Regions from separate parts of the Streptomyces sp. NPDC058697 genome, predicted to be linked through region 1. Evidence: riboswitches for the same ligand, from Rfam matches in the RefSeq annotation. Region 1 holds a riboswitch; each other region holds the start of a gene.

Region 1 (4,858 bases):
GCGGACCACGTCGTTGCCGCGACCGGATACCGCGTCGACCTCGCCGCGATGGACTTCCTCGGGCACGAACTGCGTACGGAGCTGGCGGTGAGCCGGGGGACACCGAAGCTGGGCGCCGGGTTCCGGTCCTCCGTACCCGGGCTGTACTTCACGGGGCTGCCGGCGGCGGCTTCGTACGGGCCCGTGATGCGGTTCGTGTGCGGGACGGAGTTCGCCTCACCGCGGCTGGTCCGGCATCTGGTGGGGGCGCGCGGCTGAACGGAACCTCCGCTTCGTGCGCGTACGCATCAATGCGCCGCCGAAGCCGTGGGGCGGCGTGAAGTTCGGGCGCGAGCCGCGACTACGGGACGGGGTCGGGTACAGGGATGCGGGACCCGGGGACGAGCGTCGGGCCTGTTGACCGGGGGCGGGGGAGCAGGCGGGGCATGGGCAACTGCTCTTCCTCGACTGCGAATTGCCTTCCGGCGGCCGACGGATGGTGTCCCCGAGGACCCCTGTGCCTGACGAGATACCGGACGACGTCCGGTTCCCGTCGAGTCGTTGGGGCGTTCGATCCGTATTCTCTGATCATGGCCGCACCGATCGCATATTCACTCATCGCCACTGACCTGGACGGGACGTTGTTGCGAGGCGACGACACCCTTTCGGACCGGTCACGCGCCGCGCTGGCGATGGCAATCGGGAGAGGTGCCAGGCACCTCGTGGTGACGGGGCGCCCGGCACCACGCGTACGCCCCCTGCTGGACGAACTGGGCAGCCAGGGACTGGCGGTGTGCGGTCAGGGGGCGCAGCTGTACGACGCCGGCGCCGAGCGCATGGTGTGGTCGGTCACCCTCGACCGCGAGCTGGCCGAGACGGCGCTCGGCAAGATCGAGGCGGAGGTCGGGGACGTGTACGCCGCGGTCGACCAGGACGGGGTCGACGGACTCACGCTCATCGAGCCGGGGTACGAGATGCCGCACCCGACGCTCCCCGCGGTACGTGTCCTGCGCCGCGACGACCTCTGGACGGAACCCATCAGCAAGGTGCTGCTGCGCCATCCCCTGCTGTCCGACGACGAGTTGGCGTCCGCGGCCCGCGGAGCGGTCGGTTCCCTCGCCACGGTCACGATGTCGGGCCCCGGCACAGTCGAACTCCAGCCATGTGGCGTGACCAAGGCGACGGGGCTCGCCCTGGCGGCCGAACACCTCGGCCTCACCCCCGCCACAACGATCGCCTTCGGTGACATGCCCAACGACATCCCGATGTTCGACTGGGCGGCCCACGGCGTCGCGATGGCCAACGCCCACCCCGAACTCCAGGCGGTGGCCGACGAGGTGACCCTGTCGAACGAGGACGACGGGATCGCGGTGGTGCTGGAGCGGCTCTTCGGGCCGCGGCCCTAGTTCCGCGTCGCCGAGAAGGCGCGGCACCGGGCGGGCCCGCGGAGAGGTCGGTTCCCCTCGTCGCGGGCCCGCCCGGTACAGGTTCGCCCGGTACGGGTTCGCGGTACCGGTCCGCCCGGTACCGGTCCGCCCGGTACCAGTCCGCCCGGTACCGGCGGCCTGTTCGCTGCCGGCCCGCTCAGTAGGCCCCGAAGACGTTGTCGATCGAGCCGTACCTCGCGGCGGCGTAGTTGCACGCCGCCGTGATGTTGGCGACCGGGTCGAAGGGGTCCATCGAGGTGCCGGCCACGTGGTAGGCGTTGAAGGTCGGGTCGATGGTCTGGAGGAGCCCCTTCGACGGCGTACCGGCCGCGGCGTTGGAGTCCCAGTTGTTCATGGCCTGCGGGTTGCCCGACGACTCGCGCATGACATTGCGGTAGATGCCGTCGTACGACCCCGGGATTCCCTGCTGGGCCATGATGTCCAGCGACTCCTTGATCCAGCCGTCGAGGTCGTTCGTGTACGTCTTCGCGGCGGCGGGAGTGGCAGCGGACGCGGTGGTCGCCTTGGAGGCAGTTGCCGTCTTTGCTGCGGTTTGGGTGTTTTTCGTGCCGACCGTCAGCTTGAGGCCCGGGCGGATGACCGCCGGGTCGTTGCCGATGACCGCGCGGTTGGCCTTGTACAGCTTCTGCCAGCCGCCACTCGTGGAGTGCTTCTTGGCGATCTTGGTCAGGGTGTCGCCCGCGGCCACCTTGTACGTGACGAGCGAGACTTGCGGGACCGCGGCCGGTGCGACCTTGGGGGCCTGCACGGCCTGCGTCGGCTGTGCGGCGTGGGCGCCGGTCGCCCCCACGATGGGGAGCGCGAGCGCGGCTCCGCCGGTTCCCGCGGCGACGATGCCACGGGCGAGGGTGGTCATTCTGGGACGGCGGTGCTTGCCTCGTGCGGCCATGGCGCGTTTCCTCTCCGGCGCCTGCGAGGTGAGCTGTCGGGTTCGGGCGGGAGCTGCCCGGCCGCATGCTGCACGCGGCTTCACCCCGAGCCGTTCCGGAATCCGGACCGGCGGCCTACCTGGGTCCCCCGCTCCTGCCGTACGCGAGTGAATGGGTGGTTGGGATCTCCGGGCGGCGGCAGGATTAGGCGGTCCATCCGGAGTGACGTGAACGTATGCGAGAGCACATGCCGTGAACAAGCCCAGAATTCACATCGCGAGGCCATTTGCCTGTTCGGGACGGATGGGAATTCTTGATCCATTCGGAAGGTGAAGTTCAACTTGCTTTGAGCAAAGGTGAATCGACTGGCTCGGCAAATTGGCGGCCCCGGGCGGACGTGACCCAATTCACTGGCGCAGGTGGGGAATTAAGTGCGTCCCGTGCGTAATATGGGCAAGTCGGGCGGAGTCGGGATGTCCGCCCGGTCGGCATAAGGGACTACTTGTCCGGAAACGTTCTCGCCGCTCTTCGAGGATCCGCGGAGAGTTCAGTCTTCCGGGTTCCAGAGGGTCAGTACGTCACGCAGTTTCTCCAGATGGCTGTCGATCCAGTTCCCGGGAAGATCGACGGGGACGCACACGGTGGCCATGGAAATCGTGACGTCCTCCACGATCACCTCGGGGCAATCCCGTTCTCCTGTGAGCCGAATGGAAATCGACGGGCCTCGCTCCACCGTCATCCACGCGATGTCCTCGCCGCGGTGCAATGCGGCGTCCAGGGCGTGCCCCCAGGTTTCAAGTCGGCGGCGCCACAGAGAGAGTTCGAGCCGGCCGCGGACGAAGGGCGTCTCCACGACGATCTCGGCCGCGAGACCTGCCACCATGCGCGGGTGGCGGCCGAGGACCGTGATCCTGACCGAATTGCCCTCCTCGTCGGCGAGGAGCGCGAGGTCCGTCGGGCCGGTGCGGTGGTCGGCAGGAAGGTCGGCGTCGCAGAGGGCGCAGACGAAGTGGGCGTCCTGTACGGAGTTCCACTCGGCGCAGGACGGGCAGCGGCGGTAGGTGATCGGGTGGGTGTAGCCGCCGGGGTGGTCGTCGGCGCGGTCGATGCCCGTGCGGGTGAGGGCCGCCGCGAGCGACCGCCACGACTCGGGGTCGGGGCAGTAGCCGGTGGACTGGTTGCTCGCGTACGCGACCGCCCAGCCGGACGAGGTCCGCGCGAAGCCCAACTCCCCTGCGGCGCGCACCGGTTTCCCGTCCGCGCAGGCCACGTGTTCGGAGCGGCGCGGAGCCAGGCGCAGGGTCATGGAGGCGTCGACGACGAAGGTGAACGGCTCGGCGAGCTCGTCGGCGGGGCGGGCGGACAGAAACGCGTCGAGCTCGTCCGGGGTCCGGATCCGGGCGCCGCCTCCGCCGGGCCGTACGGCCTTCCTTATGTCTTCGGGGCCCACATAGGCATACGTGGTCATGGGGTGCCTACACACGTGCTTGCGGTCGTGGGGGCGCCCATACGCGTTCGCCCATACGCGTTCGCCGTCATACGGGGAGCGTACGAGTTCACCCCGCGGTCCGCGGAATCCTTTTCTCCCAGGTGCGGTGGAACACGACCTCGTCACCGTCCTTGCAGATCACCTCGTTCGAGGTGATGAAGTCGGCCTCGTCGCAGGTGGTTTCGGAGTGTGCCTCGACGCTCGCATCCCACGGAAGGTCCGGTCGGTGCAGCCGGACGAACCAGTCCGAGCGGGCGCGCGCCGACAGCGGGTCCGACTCGACGATCGTGTACGTGTCCAGGGCCTCCTCGGTGAATTCGAGGCCGTCGGGATACACCCGGGTGCCTCCGTACCGCGGGTCCACCTCCAGGCGCCACTCGCCCTTGGCGACATCGCGGACGACAAGGCGCTCGGGGCGCGGCTCGTCCAGTGTCGCGGGGAAGTTGACCCCCATGGGCTCCGCCTGCTCCGGCTCCTCGAAGGAGATGGACGGGTCCGACTGCTGTGCGCGGAGCGGGAGTTCCAGCACGCTGGCCGAAGGGGTGAGGGTGAAGCCCGCCTCCGAACCCGGCTGGGGCCAGATCCACGGCCAGTACGCGGAGGAGACGGCGAGCCGGACGCGATGGCCCGGAGGGAAGGCGTGGCCGATGGCGTTCAGGTCGAGAACCACATCCTCCGTAGAGCCCGGTTTCCAGGGGACCACCTGGTCACGGCCATGACGGGCTGACAGGTTCAGGACGCCTCGGGTGACGAGGGTCGAGGAGCTGTCGGGGGCCACGTCGCAGATTCGTGCCACTACTTGTCCTCGCGTCGCCTCCGTGGTGAGCCTCAGGCGCACGCGCGGGCGGCCCAGTACCCAGATCTCCTCCGGGACCTCGAAGTCGAAGCACGCCGACCTTCCGTCCTCGTCCCGCTGGTCGGGCGGCAGGTCCGCGTCGTTGCCGAAGGGGAAGAAACGGCCGGCGTCGACCCCCGTGTGCTGGGGGGACCGCACCACCACGGGCTCGCCCCTGAGGGCGTACGTGACCGGGGCCACCAGGGGAGAGGGCCAGGCCGGATCGCCGACCCAGCGG
Region 2 (4,858 bases), on a different contig from region 1:
CGTCAGCGGCAGCGGCGACCTCGACCCCGACGCCAACTTCTGGTCCACGGGCGGCGAGAAGATCGTCTATACGAGCGATGAGGGGGCCAAGACGGCCGGCGAAGCTCTGCGCGGGCTCGGCGTCGACATCGTCTCCGTCGGCCCGGACGTCGACTGGCGGGCCGTACTCACCCACCTCCACGACGTCCGCGGCGTACGGCGACTCATGGTCGAGGGCGGCGGCCGCGTCCACACCCAGCTCCTCCGCCAGGGCCTCGCCGACGAACTGCAGCTCGCCCTCGCGCCCCTCGTCGTCGGCGAGCCGGACGCGCCCCGGCTGTTCGGGCCCGGCGACTACCCGGGCGGGCCCCGCAACCGCCTGCGGCTGGTCGAGACGCGGCCCGTGGGGGACGTCGTCCTCATGCGGTACGTCCCCACCGCGCCCGGCACCGGGGCCGTACCCTCCGCCGCCGACCACCGATGGCTCGCGCTCGCCTGCGAACTGGCCGCCGAGTGTCCGCCCTCGCGGACCGCGTTCAGCGTCGGCGCGGTCGTCGTCGCGGCCGACGGTACGGAGCTGGCCCGCGGGTACTCCCGCGAGTCCGACCCCGTGTCCCATGCCGAGGAGGCGGCCCTCGCCAAGATCGAGCCGGGTGATCCGCGGCTCGCGACCGCCACCGTCTACAGCAGCCTGGAGCCGTGCGCCCGCCGCGCGTCCCGGCCCGCGCCCTGCGCCCGGCTGATCCTCGACGCGGGCGTACGCAGGGTCGTGACCGCCTGGCGGGAGCCGGACACCTTCGTGGCGGGCGCGGACGGGAGCGGGCTGCTGGCCGCGGCCGGCGCCGACGTCCTGGTGCTCCCGGAGTACGAGGCCGACGCGAAGGCGCCCAACCGTCATCTGGCCTGACCGGCCGTTTTCCGTCGGTACGGCCGATGCGCGGGGCCGATCCGCACCGCCGAACGGAATTTTTCATGCCAAACCACCCGGTTAAGCGCGGGCGACATCAACGCGTGTGCTTTGGGTCCCGCGGATGGCGTACAGTGGTCTTAACGGCGCGGGGTGGAGCAGCTCGGTAGCTCGCTGGGCTCATAACCCAGAGGTCGCAGGTTCAAATCCTGTCCCCGCTACTGAAGGCCTGGGGCCGGAATCCGATCAGGATTCCGGCCCCAGGCGTTTTCCGCAGCTGTTTCTCCCACTTGTTCTCCCCCACTTGTTCTCCTCGGGCGTTTTCCCCGGTGTTTTCACCCGCCCGGTCCCCGTCCGCTCGCCCGCCGTCCAGGCTCCCGGAAGCCTGGACAGGTGGAGGAGCAGGAGCCGGTGCGCGTCGAGCCCGCGGAGAGGACCGCCCGGTATCAGCGCAGCCTCGTCCGCGCACTGCCGGCGCTGCTGATCGTCGCCGGTGCCTGTTACGACCTCCTCACCCCGCAGGACTTCACCGCGGCCCCCTTCTTCACGGCCGCACCACTCATCGCCGCTCCCCTCTTCTCGCTCGGCGCCACCGTGTGGACGGGGATCGTGGCGACCGCGGCCATGGCGCTCGTACACCTCAGGTTCGCCTTCGACGCGAGCGCGGTCACCGAGATCCTCACCGTGGCCACGGCCGCCGCGCTCGCCGTCGGCATCAACCGGCTCGTGGCCCGCGGCAACGCGCGCCTCGCCACCGCCCGCGAGGTCGCGGAGGCCGCCCAGCGGGCCGTACTGCCCGAACCGGCGGCGCGGATCGGCGGCCTCGAGATCGCGGCACGGTACGAGGCCGCACAGGAGGGCGCGTTCATCGGGGGCGACCTGTACGCCGTGCAGGACACCCCGCACGGCGTACGGCTCCTCGTGGGCGACGTGCGGGGCAAGGGCATGGGAGCGGTCGCCGTCGTCGCCGTACTCATTGGTGCCTTCCGGGAGGCCGCCGATCAGGAGGCGAGTCTGGAGGCGGTCGCCCAGCGGCTGGAGCGGGCGCTCGCGCGCGAAGGCGTCCGGCGCGACATCATCGCGGCCTTCGAGGACTTCACCACCGCCGTGCTCGCCGAGATCCCGCACGGCACCCCCGTCGTACGCCTCGTGAACCGCGGCCACCCCGGGCCCCTCCTCCTGTACGGCGACGGAGAGGTACGTACGCTCGGCGCGGCGGAGCCCGCGCTGCCGCTCGGGACGGGGGAGCTGGGGGCCTGGCCCGACCGTGCGCAGGAGGAGGAGTTCCCGGGCGGGGCCATGCTGCTCTTCCACACGGACGGGCTGTCCGAGGCGCGGGACCGGCGAGGCGTCTTCTTCGATCCGGCGCGGCAATTGTCCGGGCGGGTCTTTCCCGGGCCCGACGAGTTGCTCTCCGCGGTACTGGACGACGTCCTGCGGCACACCGGGGGCGGGGCCGCCGACGACATGGCACTGCTCGCGGTGCGGCGGCCGTGAGATAGATCGCTCTTGCGGCGACCTTTATCACCGTTGGTAGTCGAACGGAATCCCTCCGCTCAACAACTGACGCACCATCAACAGGGCTCCCGTTCCTGAATGACGATCAACTCGCCCGATTTACCCCGCTCATGACCTGTAAGTCCAGGCCAAGAGCCTTAACGATCATCAGGAACAGCTTGGAATCCGGTGCCCGGGTCTATTAACGTTCGATAACGCAGCGCGGTCGTCCCAGCCGTCACAAGAGTCGGCTCCGTGCGCACGCGCCGAATCCCGCAAGGGAACCGGGGAACCACCACTTGGGGTGAATCGCTCGTCTTCGCGGTGTAGCGCACCGCGGTTGACGCGCGTAGGAGACCTTCCTGCTCCGAACCCGTCAGCTAACCCGGTAGGCGAGAAGGAAGGAAAGGAGTGCGCCTACGTGGCGTCCAACCGGTCTGCCCCCACACCCTCGTTCGTGCCGGATGAGTTGACGGGTGAGCCCTCGGGTGAGAAGAAGCCCGACACCTTCGCATACGGCGCCCGCAAGGACGAGGAGACGTGGGACGTCTGGAATCCCAGCGCGGAGACCGTCCTTCCCGTCCGCGGCAGGCACCGCGTCTCCAAGCAGCGCGGCGGAGGACTCGCCCGTAGCTCGACCGTTCTGGGCGTCGGTGTCATAGCCGCCGTCGGTGCGGGTGGCATGGCCACCGCGCAGACCGGCAAGCCCCCGGTGTCGATCTCGATCCCCGACCTGCCGAACGTCGGCTCGCCGTTCTCGGACGACGACGCCCCCAAGGGCTCCAGCACCCCGATCACCGCCGTCGGCCTCACCGCCGCCGACGCCGAGGAGGGCAACTCGGACGCGGGCGAGGCGCTGCGCGCCCGCATCATGCTCCAGGCCGAGCAGCAGCAGGACCAGGTGGACCGCGAGGCCCAGGCGGCCGCCGAGGCCGCCGCCGCGAAGAAGGCGGCCACGCTGGCCGCCAAGGAGCGGGACGCGGCCGAGGCCAAGGTCGCCGCCGCCAAGAAGAAGGCGGACCAGGAGGCCAAGGAGAAGGCCGAGGCTGCACGCCTCGCCGAGCTCGCCAAGCAGTTCACGCTGCCCACCTCCTCGTACACGATCACCTCGACCTTCGGGCAGTCCGGTGCGCTGTGGTCGTCCGGTCAGCACACCGGTCTGGACTTCGCCGCTCCTACGGGTACCCCGATCAAGGCCGTTCACAGCGGCACGATCACCGAGGCCGGCTGGAACGGCTCGTACGGCTACCGCACGGTCCTCACGCTCGACGACGGTACGGAGGTCTGGTACGCGCACCAGTCGTCGATCGGTGTCAGCGTCGGCCAGAAGGTGGCCACCGGCGACATCATCGGCCGCGTGGGCGCTACCGGCAACGTCACCGGGGCGCACCTCCACCTGGAGGTCCACACCAGCGGTGGCGACGGCATCGACCCGATGGCGTGGCTGCGGGGCAAGGGGCTCACTCCGTAGGACGGGCTGACCCGCCTTACGGTAAGGCGGGTCCGAGAGGTTCTCAGGTTCGGAATACGGCCGTCCGGTACGGCCGTTGAGCTACCCATGACCTCTCTCCGCAAGCTGGGTTCGTCCGACCTCGACGTCTTCCCGCTCTCCCTCGGCGGCAACGTCTTCGGCTGGACCGCCGACGAGGCGCAGTCCTTCGCCGTGCTCGACGCGTACACCGCCGCGGGCGGGAACTTCGTCGACACCGCCGACACCTACTCGGCCTGGGTGCCGGGCAACGAGGGCGGTGAGTCGGAGACCGTCCTGGGCGAGTGGCTCGCCGCGCGCGGCAACCGCGCCGACGTCGTCGTCGCCACCAAGGTCGGGGCCCACCCCCGGTACAAGGGTCTGTCCGGGGTGAACATCAAGGCCGCGGCCGACGCGTCGCTGCGGCGGCTGCGGACGGACTACATCGACCTGTACTACACCCACTTCGACGACCCTTCCGTGCCGGTCGAGGAGATCATCACGGCCCTGGACGAGCTCGTCCGCGCCGGCAAGGTACGCGCCATCGCCGCGTCCAACCTCTCGCCCGAGCGCCTTCAGGAGTCCCTCGACCTCTCCGACCGCGAGGGCCTCGCGCGGTACGTCGCGCTGCAGCCCCGGTACAACCTCGTCTCCCGCGACTCGTACGAGGGGCCGCTCCGTGACGTCGCCTCCCGGGCCGGTCTGGCCGTCGTCCCCTACTCCTCGCTCGCCTCGGGCTTCCTCACCGGCAAGTACCGGGCGGGTGCCGTGGTCGACAGCGCGCGGGCCGGGTCGGCGGGGGCGCATCTGGAGTCGGAGCGGGGGCAGCGGGTGCTGGCCGCGCTCGACGAGGTCGCGCGCGAGCGTGGGGCCGAGGTCGCCACCGTGGCTCTCGCCTGGCTCGCCTCCCGGCCGACCGTCGTCGCGCCCATCGCCAGCGCCCGTACGGTGGAGCAGCTTCCGGCTTTGCTGGGGGTGGCCGGGCTTGTCCTCACGGAGGGGGAGTT
Region 3 (4,858 bases), on a different contig from region 1:
GAACAATGGTCTAGACAACCGTGAGACACCTGAAGGGCAGCATCACATGGCTGAGCGCCGCGTCAACGTCGGCTGGGCCGAGGGCCTTCACGCCCGTCCCGCCTCCATCTTCGTCCGGGCCGCCACGGCCTCCGGCGTCCCCGTGACGATCGCCAAGGCCGACGGCAACCCCGTCAACGCCGCCTCGATGCTCGCGGTTCTCGGCCTGGGCGCCCAGGGTGGCGAGGAGATCGTCCTGGCCTCCGACGCCGAGGGCGCGGACGCCGCGCTCGACCGCCTGGCGAAGCTGGTCGCCGAGGGCCTTGAGGAGCTCCCCGAGACCGTCTGATCCCGCGAACCACGTACGGCGGAGCCGCGTCCACCCATACAGGGTGACGCGGCTCCGCCGTTTCCGTCCGCGCGTGCGTCGCGCGGCGCGGTGTGTGTACGTGACACCGCCGTTTTCGCGCGACCGCGCCGCCGTTTTGTCCGTACGTCACGTCGGTGCGCGGCTTTCCGGCGCATCATCGGGCATCTTCCGGGCTTTTTCATGCCCGCGCGCCGAGTTCCGCACACCGGGTTCCGCGCATGCGGAAATCACGTGCGCGGAAATTCCGGGCACGTGGAAAATAGGGGCAGCAGAAATAGACCCCTGCGAATAACCCTCTTTGTATACGGCGCCACTGTTAATACCGCAGGCCCGCCGTGTTTACGGGATGTTGCGAAGTCCTCACACGCTCCGCGCGGTCACCGCCGCCGGGAAAGCGCAGCCGGTGCGCGGCCATCGCCCGCTCGGTGTGCAGTGCCGTGATCGCCCTGGCCCGGTCGTTGTCGCCGCGCGCGACGGCGTCCACGATGGCGCCGTGCTCGGCCCAGGACTCGGCGGGGTGGGCGGGCGCCTCGACCGAATACATCCAGGCGATCTTGTGCCGCAACTGGGCGAGCGTGGAGGTGAGCGCGGGGCTTCCGGAGGCCTGTGCGAGCGTCTCGTGGAACCAGCCCCCGAGCGAGCGCAGATCCTCGCTGTTGCCCCTCCTGGCCCGCTCCTGGCCCAGCCTGACCAGGCCGCGCAGCACCTTGAGATGCGCCTCGGTGCGGCGCTGGGCGGCGCGCGCGGCACCCAGCGGCTCCAGCAGCGTGCGCATCTCCAGGAGGTCGGCGGCCTCCTGCTCGGTGGGTTCCGCGACGCACGCGCCCGCGTGCCTGCGCGTGACGACGAAGCCTTCCGCCTCCAGGGTGCGCAGAGCCTCCCGCACGGGGACCCGCGAGACTCCGTACCGGCGCGCGAGCAGTTCTTCGGTGAGCCGGCCGCCGCGCTCGTAGACACCCGCGACGATGTCGTCACGGATCGCCGTGCATACCGAGTGCGCGGGAATACGCATGACCGGACCTCCGCCTTAACCCCCGCGAAACGCGGTCGATTGACGCCTGTTCGGTGACTCTATTGCAGAGAGCGGGAAATTCCGATGGCGGACCGGAATCCGTGGATATTTTTTGGACACACCTGGCTTCTGAACAGGCAGTCGTCCGGTGCAAAGTCGGCCGAGAAGTGGCCGAGAAGCCATCAGGAAGTGATCAGAACCGCGCGAAGGCCCCGGCTCGATGAGCCGGGGCCTTCAGCTGTTGCGCAGGCTGTCGCCCGCCGTCAGACGTTCACGCCGTGCTGGCGGAGGTACCCGAGGGGGTCGATGTCCGAGCCGTACTCCGCGCTCGTCCGCGCCTCGAAGTGCAGGTGCGCCCCTGTGACGTTGCCGGTCGCACCGGAGAGGCCTATCTGCTGGCCGGGGGTGACCGTCTGGCCGACCGAGACACCGAGGGACGACATGTGCCCGTACTGGGTGAAGGTGCCGTCGTTCATCTTGATGACGACCTGGTTGCCGTACGCGCCGCCCCAGCCGGCCTCCACGACGGTACCGGCGCCCACCGCGTGCACGGTGGTGCCGCTGGCGGCGTGGAAGTCGATGCCGGTGTGGCTGCCGGAGGACCAGACAGCGCCGCCGGCCTTGTAGCCGGTGGAGACGTACGAGCCGGAGATGGGCGCGGTGTACGACTTCAGCAGGCGCTCGCGCTCGGCCGCCCGGGCTGCGCGGGCCTTGACCTCGCGCTCCTTCTTGGCCTTCTCCGCGGCTTCCTTGGCACGCTCCTTGGCGGCGGCCTCAGCCTTCTCGCGGGCGGCGGTCTCGTCGGCGGCCTGCTGCTGGGCGGCGGCCTGGGCGTCGATCTGGTCGGCGACCGAGTCGCCGATGGTGATCGCCTGGGTCAGGGTCTGCTCGGCGGGGCTCTCTGCGGCGAATGCGGGAGCAGCCAGGGTGCCGACGACACCGGTGGTGGCGAGTGCGGCGACGCCGACGGTCCGGTTGGTCGTGCGCTTCATGCGGCTGGGACGACGGTGCTTCCCGGTGGCGCGGGTGAACGCCATGAAGTGGCTGGTCCTTTCCTTCCTTCTCGCCTACCGGGTTAGCTGACGGGTTCGGAGCAGGAAGGTCTCCTACGGACACCCTTCGGGAAGGGCGTCCGATTCACCCCAGGGACTGCGTATGGGTCCCCGGCTCCCCTGGCTCGCGCCGTACGGGGACTCGGCGATGACTGTCCGGTGCCGCGGGCGCGGCGCACTGCCTGACGAACAGCCGGACCGACGCTAAGCGGGGCGTCTTTCAATCAACAAACGGATCAAGGGTTTTGTAGCGCATGCCACAGGGCAGACGGGCAGCCTCTCCACCAATACGGACAACTCACCGATCGACTGCCGAAGTCCGGGCAAAAGGAGAACCCAGGCGACTCTTCAGTCACCTGGGTTCGCCATGGAGGGGTGCTGTTCTACTCCGCTCTACTCCGCCGTCACGACGCTGACTTCGCCGATTCCGAGGGCGCGGACCGGCTCCTCGATCTGCGCGGCGTCACCGACGAGGACGGTCACCAGACGGTCCACCGGGAAGGCGCTCACCGCGGCCGCGGTGGCCTCCACGGTGCCGGTCGCGGCGAGCTGCTGGTACAGCGTCGCCTGGAAGTCGTCCGGCAGGTACTGCTCGACCTGGTCGGCGAGGGTGCCCGCGACGGCGGCCGCCGTCTCGTACTTCAGGGGCGCCACACCCACGAGGTTCTGCACGGCGATGTCGCGCTCGGCGTCGGTGAGGCCCTCGGCCGCGAGGGTGCGCAGCACCTTCCAGAGGTCGTCGAGCGCCGGGCCGGTGTTCGGGGTGTCCACGGAGCCGCTGATGGCGAGCATCGCGGCGCCCGTCCCGTCCGGCGCGGAGCGCAGCACCTGGCCGAACGCCCGCACACCGTAGGTGTATCCCTTTTCCTCGCGCAGGACACGGTCCAGACGCGAGGTGAGGGTGCCGCCGAGGCAGTACGTGCCGAGCACCTGGGCGGGCCACACACGGTCGTGCCGGTCGGCGCCGACGCGGCCGATGAGCAGCTGCGTCTGGACGGCTCCGGGACGGTCGACGATGATCACGCGGCCGGTGTCGTCGGCGGTCACCGGCGGAATGGGGCGGGGCTCGGCCTGCGATCCCGTCCAGGCGCCGAGCGTGTCCCCGAGCAGCGCGTCGAGGTCGACGCCGGTGAGGTCGCCGACCACCACGGCGGTCGCGGTGGCGGGGCGTACGTGCTTCTCGTAGAAGGCGCGGACGCCCGCCGAGTCGATCGCGGTGACCGTCTCCTCGGTGCCCTGGCGCGGACGCGACATGCGCGAGGTCGCCGGGAAGAGCTGCCGGGAGAGCTCCTTGGCGGCGCGGCGGGCCGGGTTGGCGGTCTCGTGCGGGATCTCGTCGAGCCGGTTGCGCACCAGCCGCTCGATCTCGCTGTCCTCGAAGGCGGGTGCCCTGAGGGCGTCGGCGAGCAGACCGAGCGCCTTGGGGAGCCGGGAGACGGGGACTTCGAGGCTGATCCGTACGCCGGGGTGGTCGGCGTGCGCGTCGAGGGTGGCGCCGCAGCGCTCCAGCTCGGCGGCGAACTCCTCGGCGGAGTGCTTGTCGGTGCCCTCGGTGAAGGCACGCGCCATGATCGTGGCGATGCCGTCCAGGCCCTTCGGCTCGGCCTCCAGCGGGGCCGCCAGGAGGATCTCGACGGCGACGACCTGCTGGCCGGGGCGGTGGCAGCGCAGCAGGGTCAGGCCGTTGTCGAGCGCGCCGCGCTCGGGGGCCGGGAAGGCCCAGGGCCTGGCCTCGCCGGCCTGGGGCTGCGGGTGGAATTCCATCGTGGCGAGCTCGGTCACTTGGCCGCCTCCTCGTCGGTGTCGTCAGCGGCGTCGGTCTCTTGGGCCTCTTCGGCGACGGTCGGCTCGTAGACCAGCACCGCGCGGTTGTCGGGGCGCAGGCGGGCCTTGGCGACCTCCTGGACCTCCTCGGCCGTGACGTCGAGGACGCGCTGGACGGCCGTCAGGGCGAGCTGCGGGTCGCCGAACAGCACCGCGTACCGGCACAGTTCGTCGGCGCGGCCCGCGACCGTGCCGAGGCGGTCCAGCCACTCGCGCTCCAACTGGGCCTGGGCGCGCTCCATTTCCTCGGCGGTGGGACCCTCCTCGGCGAACCGGGCGAGCTCCTCGTCGACGGCGGTCTCGATCACCGGCACCTCGACGTCGCCGGACGTCTTCACGTCGAGCCACCCCAGGGAGGGTGCTCCCGCGAGGCGCAGCAGGCCGAACCCGGCCGCGACGGCGGTGCGGTCGCGGCGTACGAGCCGGTTGTAGAGCCGGGACGACTCGCCGCCGCCGAGCACGGTCAGGGCCAGGTCCGCCGCGTCGCACGCGCGCGTGCCGTCCTCCGGCAGCCGGTAGGCGGCCATCAGCGCGCGGGCCGGGACCTCCTCCTCGACGACCTCGCGCAGCTGCTCGCCGATGGTCTCGGGAAGCGCGCCGTCGCGCGGGGCGGGCTTGCCG
Region 4 (4,858 bases), on a different contig from region 1:
CGTCATCTCGGCGGCGGAGCGCTCCTTGCCCTCGAAGAGGTACTTGCCGTCCTTGTAGAACTCGGAGGCGGCGACGTCGAGCGCGAGGGCGACCTGCTGGCCGGGGATGTAGCCGGCCTCCTTGATCGCGTCGAGGATCAGGTCCAGGGCCTCGCGGTTGGAGCCGAGGTTCGGGGCGAAGCCGCCCTCGTCGCCGAGGCCGGTGGACAGGCCGCGGCTCTTCAGGACCTTCTTGAGGGTGTGGTAGACCTCGGCGCCCCAGCGCACGGCCTCGGAGAAGGACTCCGCGCCGATCGGGGCGATCATGAACTCCTGGATGTCGACGTTGGAGTCGGCGTGCGACCCACCGTTGAGGATGTTCATCATCGGGACCGGCAGCAGGTGCGCGTTCGGTCCGCCCAGGTAGCGGAAGAGGGGGAGGTCGGACGCCTCGGACGCGGCGTGGGCGACGGCGAGCGAGACACCGAGGATCGCGTTGGCGCCGAGCGAGCCCTTGTTGTCGGTGGCGTCCAGGTCGATCATGGCCTGGTCGATGAGGCGCTGCTCGGTGGCGTCGTAGCCGACGAGCTCCGGGCCGAGCTGCTCGATGACGGCGAGGACGGCCTTCTCGACACCCTTGCCGAGGTAGCGGTTGGGGTCTCCGTCACGGAGCTCAACAGCCTCGAAGGCACCTGTGGAGGCGCCGGACGGAACGGCGGCACGACCCGTGCTGCCGTCGTCGAGGCCGACCTCGACCTCGACCGTGGGGTTGCCTCGGGAGTCCAGGATTTCCCGGGCTACGACGACGTCGATGGACGGCACGAGCATCTCCTTCTGGGATGTGACGCAAGCTGTTCCGGGCCGGAGGCCCGGTCGGGTGCGGACCTGTGGTGGCCCCGCGGCATGAGCCTAACCGGCTGCCGGGGTTCGGCCAGCCCTCGACCGCCTCCTGGACAGAACCGAGAGTAAATTGTTTCCGAACGGAACAAAGCGAGAGGGAAGCGCGGGAACGCCGAAGAGGCGAGCCCGGGAACGAAAAAGCCCCGCCCCGGTGCGTACGGGGGAACACGCACCGGAGCGGGGAGCCCGTGGGGGACGGGGGTGGCCCTCACGAGGCCTCCACTATGGGGGACACGGATGTGAGGGCGCTGTGGTTCAGCCGCGATTCGATTGTGGGTCCGGAGATCCGGCTGTGGGCCGGAGATCCGGCCGAGGCTGAGCGGCCAGGGCCTCGGCCGGGACGTGACATGACGTCCGGACAATCGAAGTGGGGGTCGCGGCCGACGGGTGTCAGCTGAGGTGCAGCTGCTGGCCCGGGAAGATGAAGTCGGCGTCGTCGACGATGTCGTCGTTCAGCTTGTACAGCTTCGCCCAGCCGCCCTTGACGTTCTTCTTCTCGGCGATCTCGCTGAGGGTGTCACCCTTGACGACCTTGTACTCGCCGTCGCCCTTCTCGACCTTCTTGCCGGTCGGGGTCTCGACGGTCTTCTTCGCGGCCGGCCGCTCCTGGGAACGCGAGGCGCGCTCCTCGGAGGACTTGGTGCTCTGCTGCGGCTGCGACTGCGAGGTGCCCTGGCCGGAGTTGCCCGAGTTCGAGGGCGCCGGGGCGCCACCGGCCGAGGCGCCGGACAGGCCCACGCCACAGCTCGGCCAGGCACCCTTGCCCTGGCCCGCGAGGACCTTCTCGGCGACGGCTATCTGCTCGGACTTGGAGGCCTGGTTGGCGGTGGAGGCGTACGCCGTGCCGCCGTACGCGGCCCAGGTGGAGGCCGAGAACTGCAGGCCGCCGTAGTAGCCGTTGCCGGTGTTGATCGACCAGTTGCCGCCGGACTCGCACTGGGCGACGGCGTCCCACTCGGAGGCGGTGGCGGCGGAGGCTCCCGTGGCGCCCATCAGCGGGACGGCGACGGCCGCGGTGGTGACACCGGCGAGCGTGGCGAAACGGGTGGCCTTGGACGGGCGGCGGTGCTTGCCCTTGCTCGAAAGCAGCATGAAGTGATCCCCTCACCGACGCCTGCGAGGTGAGCTGTCGGGTTCGGGCCGAGTGAGTTGCCCGGCCGCGCGACACTGCTGTCACGCGGCTTAACCCCAAGCCGTACCTGGCCTCAACGACCGGGTCCGGCACTTACCTTGGGTCCCCCGCTCCTGCCTACGGCGCTTGACGCGACGACTGTTCCCGTACGGCCGCTGGCAGGATTCGGCGTTGCGTCCGTCGGGGCTCACCAGTGGCGAGCGGTCACGACCGTAGACACGCGATCCGCCGAATTTCAAAGACGATCAGGGTCTTGAGATCCATGTCTCACTTTCACCAAATCGGACATTCAGCGCGAACTACCGCTGTTTTTCGCCCGATTCGACGCCTTGATGACCACATGGCACACCGCGCGGACCGCTACTTGTCGGCCGTCTGCAGGCCCTCCACGTCGAGGCTCTGACCGGGGATGATGAAGTCCGGGTCGTCACCGACGGCTTCCTTGTTCTCGGCGTAGAGCGCCCGCCATCCGCCCTCGACACCAAGGGAGTCGGCGATCCCCGAGAGGTTGTCTCCGGAACGCACGGTGTACGAGCCCTCGGCGGCGACGCGCGACTCGCTGTCGCTGCGCGAGGCGTGCCGGCCGGCGGAGTCGTCCGCCCGGGTGTCGGTGGCGCCTTCGTCGGCACTGCCACCGCGGTGACGGCCGGAGCCGGTGTCTTCCGTTCCGGAATCCTCGGCCGAAGCCTCCCCGTTCTGGGAGGACTTGTCCGGGTCGTCACTCTTTGCGGTGGCGTCCGAGGAGGAGCTGTCGGAATCCTGTGAGTCCGCGCTGTCGCCACTGCCACTGGACGAGTCGGACGAACTGGATGAACCAGACGTGTCGGACTTCGTCCCGCTGCTGTCCCCCATACCCAGGCCGGACAGCGGAGTGGAAGATTCCTCCGCGACCCCCGTGTCGACGTCGGCCGAGTCGGAGTTCTGCGTCAGACCCGCGACGAGCCCGCAGGTCGCCCAGGCGCTCGTGCCCTGCTTCGCGAGAACCTTCTCGGCGACGGCTATCTGCTGCGAACGGCTGGCCTGGTCGGCGCTCGGCGCGTAGTCGAGGCCGCCGTTGTCCTCCCAGGTCTCCTGGGTCATCTGGAGGCCGCCGTAGTACCCGTCGCCGGAGTTGGCGCTCCAGGAGCCGCCGCTCTCGCACTCCGCGACCGCGTCCCAGGTCGTACCGCTTGCGGCGCTCGCGCCGGTCGCGCCGAGCAGAGGGATCGCGATGGCCGACCCGGTCACACCCGCCGCGACGAGGAGAGCCGGAGCCTGACGGGGGCGACGGTGACGACCGTTCCCGGAGAGCATGCGGTTGCCTTTCGCGTGACAGCAAGGACTGCGCACAGCGCACAGCCCGACGACTGCGCTTGTGACTGCTGCGGCAGGTGGGACCGGCCGCATTGATGGGTGAACGTATCGGCAGTCGAACTCTTGTCACAAGTCGATGCAGCGCAGATAACGTGAAGATCACAAACTTGACGGAGTCTCATGTTCCGTCGACTCCGTCTGCTGGATACCCGCTAGTCCGTACGCACCTTCCCGGAAGGGGTGAACTCCACCGGAAGCGTGCGCAATCCGCGCATGATGAGCCCGCCACGCCATCGCAAATCGGCGGAATCGCCCGCGAGTTGCAGATCGGGGAGGCGGGTGAGGAGCGTGGCCAGCGCGGTCTGGCCCTCCAGCCGGGCGAGGGGTGCGCCGAGGCAGTAGTGGATGCCGTGGCCGTAACCGAGGTGCTGGTTGTCACGGCGGGAGAGATCGAGGGTGTCGGGCTCGGCGAACCGTGCGGGGTCGCGGTCGGCGGCGGCGAGTACGACGAGTACGGGGTCGCCGGCGGCGATGTCCTGCCCGCCGATGCTCAGCGGCTCGGTGGCGAACCGCCAGGTGGCCAGTTCCACGGGCCCGTCGTAGCGGAGCAGTTCCTCGACACCGGTCGCGAGAAGGTCCGTACGGCCGGCCGCGAGGGAGTCCTGGAGCTGCTGCCGCTGTTCGGGGTGGGTGAGCAGTGCGTACGTGCCGTTGCCGATCAGGTTCACAGTCGTCTCGAACCCGGCGAACAGGAGGATGAAGGCCATCGCGGCGGCCTCGTTCTCGGTGAGGTGCTCGCCGTGGTCGGAGGCCCGGATGAGACCGGAGAGGAGGTCCTCGCCGGGCGCGGGCCGCTCTGTCAGCTCCTCGCGCTTGCGGTGGATGAGCTCGGCGAGATAGCCACGCATCTTCTTCACGGACCGCGCCACGCCCCCGCGCGGGCCTCCCCCGTGCCGGATCATCATCCCGGCCCAGTCCCGGAAGTCGTCCTGGTCCTCGCTCGGGACGCCCAGCAGATCGCAGATGGCGTAGATGGGGAGCGGGAACGCGAACTCGTGAATGAGGTCGGCCTCTCCCTTCTCCACGAAGGCGTCGATGAGCCGGTCGGTCAACTCCTGCACCCGGGGGGCGAATTCGGCCACTCGCCGCGGTGTGAACGCCTTGCTGACGAGCCGCCGGAGCCTGGTGTGGTCCGGCGGGTCGATGTTGAGGAGGTGCGTCATCAGCTCGGCCTTGCGCTCGCCGGGGATACCGGTCTTCCCCTTCGCGTGCGCGGGCTCGTCGTGATGAGCGGGGTTCTTGCTGAGCCGACCGTCGGCCAGGGCCTCCTTGGCATCCGCGTACCGGGTGACCAGCCAGGCCTCCACTCCGCTGGGGAGTTTCGTCCGGTGCACGGGGGCGTGCTCCCTGAGCCAGGCGTACGCCGGGTAGGGGTCGGTAGCGAACTCCCAGGTGAAGAGTTCCGGGGCAGGTTCCCCGGCGGGGGTCTTGGCAGGCGTTTCCGTCACGCGTCGACCGTATCGGGAGGGGTGGGGGGAGGCGGTTCGGCGGGGT

The links. A riboswitch is a leader RNA that binds a small molecule or an ion and turns the genes downstream of it on or off. The one in region 1 is predicted to bind cyclic di-AMP.
Positions count from the first base shown of each region.
Region 2: another riboswitch for cyclic di-AMP. It lies ahead of ACFWXQ_RS22115 (M23 family metallopeptidase); the one in region 1 lies ahead of ACFWXQ_RS35570 (transglycosylase SLT domain-containing protein).
Region 3: another riboswitch for cyclic di-AMP. It lies ahead of ACFWXQ_RS08485 (M23 family metallopeptidase); the one in region 1 lies ahead of ACFWXQ_RS35570 (transglycosylase SLT domain-containing protein).
Region 4: another riboswitch for cyclic di-AMP. It lies ahead of ACFWXQ_RS30070 (transglycosylase family protein); the one in region 1 lies ahead of ACFWXQ_RS35570 (transglycosylase SLT domain-containing protein).

Region 1 covers NZ_JBHXSU010000021.1:53,879-58,736, reverse strand. The annotation lists gene ACFWXQ_RS35580 (FAD-dependent oxidoreductase) at 1-258, shown strand, start outside; gene ACFWXQ_RS35575 (HAD family hydrolase) at 570-1,385, shown strand; gene ACFWXQ_RS35570 (transglycosylase SLT domain-containing protein) at 1,564-2,316, opposite strand; cyclic di-AMP (ydaO/yuaA leader) riboswitch at 2,322-2,484, opposite strand; gene ACFWXQ_RS35565 (DUF5959 family protein) at 2,844-3,764, opposite strand; gene ACFWXQ_RS35560 (CocE/NonD family hydrolase) at 3,853-4,858, opposite strand, start outside.
Region 2 covers NZ_JBHXSU010000009.1:22,512-27,369, reverse strand. The annotation lists gene ACFWXQ_RS22130 (dihydrofolate reductase family protein) at 1-886, shown strand, start outside; tRNA gene ACFWXQ_RS22125 (tRNA-Met) at 1,034-1,107, shown strand; gene ACFWXQ_RS22120 (PP2C family protein-serine/threonine phosphatase) at 1,280-2,383, shown strand; cyclic di-AMP (ydaO/yuaA leader) riboswitch at 2,638-2,793, shown strand; gene ACFWXQ_RS22115 (M23 family metallopeptidase) at 2,805-3,854, shown strand; gene ACFWXQ_RS22110 (aldo/keto reductase) at 3,942-4,858, shown strand, end outside.
Region 3 covers NZ_JBHXSU010000003.1:124,525-129,382, reverse strand. The annotation lists gene ACFWXQ_RS08495 (HPr family phosphocarrier protein) at 47-328, shown strand; gene ACFWXQ_RS08490 (GntR family transcriptional regulator) at 666-1,361, opposite strand; gene ACFWXQ_RS08485 (M23 family metallopeptidase) at 1,625-2,398, opposite strand; cyclic di-AMP (ydaO/yuaA leader) riboswitch at 2,411-2,571, opposite strand; gene ACFWXQ_RS08480 (M16 family metallopeptidase) at 2,807-4,195, opposite strand; gene ACFWXQ_RS08475 (pitrilysin family protein) at 4,192-4,858, opposite strand, start outside.
Region 4 covers NZ_JBHXSU010000015.1:19,650-24,507, reverse strand. The annotation lists gene eno (phosphopyruvate hydratase) at 1-801, opposite strand, end outside; gene ACFWXQ_RS30070 (transglycosylase family protein) at 1,270-1,971, opposite strand; cyclic di-AMP (ydaO/yuaA leader) riboswitch at 1,976-2,146, opposite strand; gene ACFWXQ_RS30065 (transglycosylase family protein) at 2,372-3,304, opposite strand; gene ACFWXQ_RS30060 (cytochrome P450) at 3,517-4,812, opposite strand.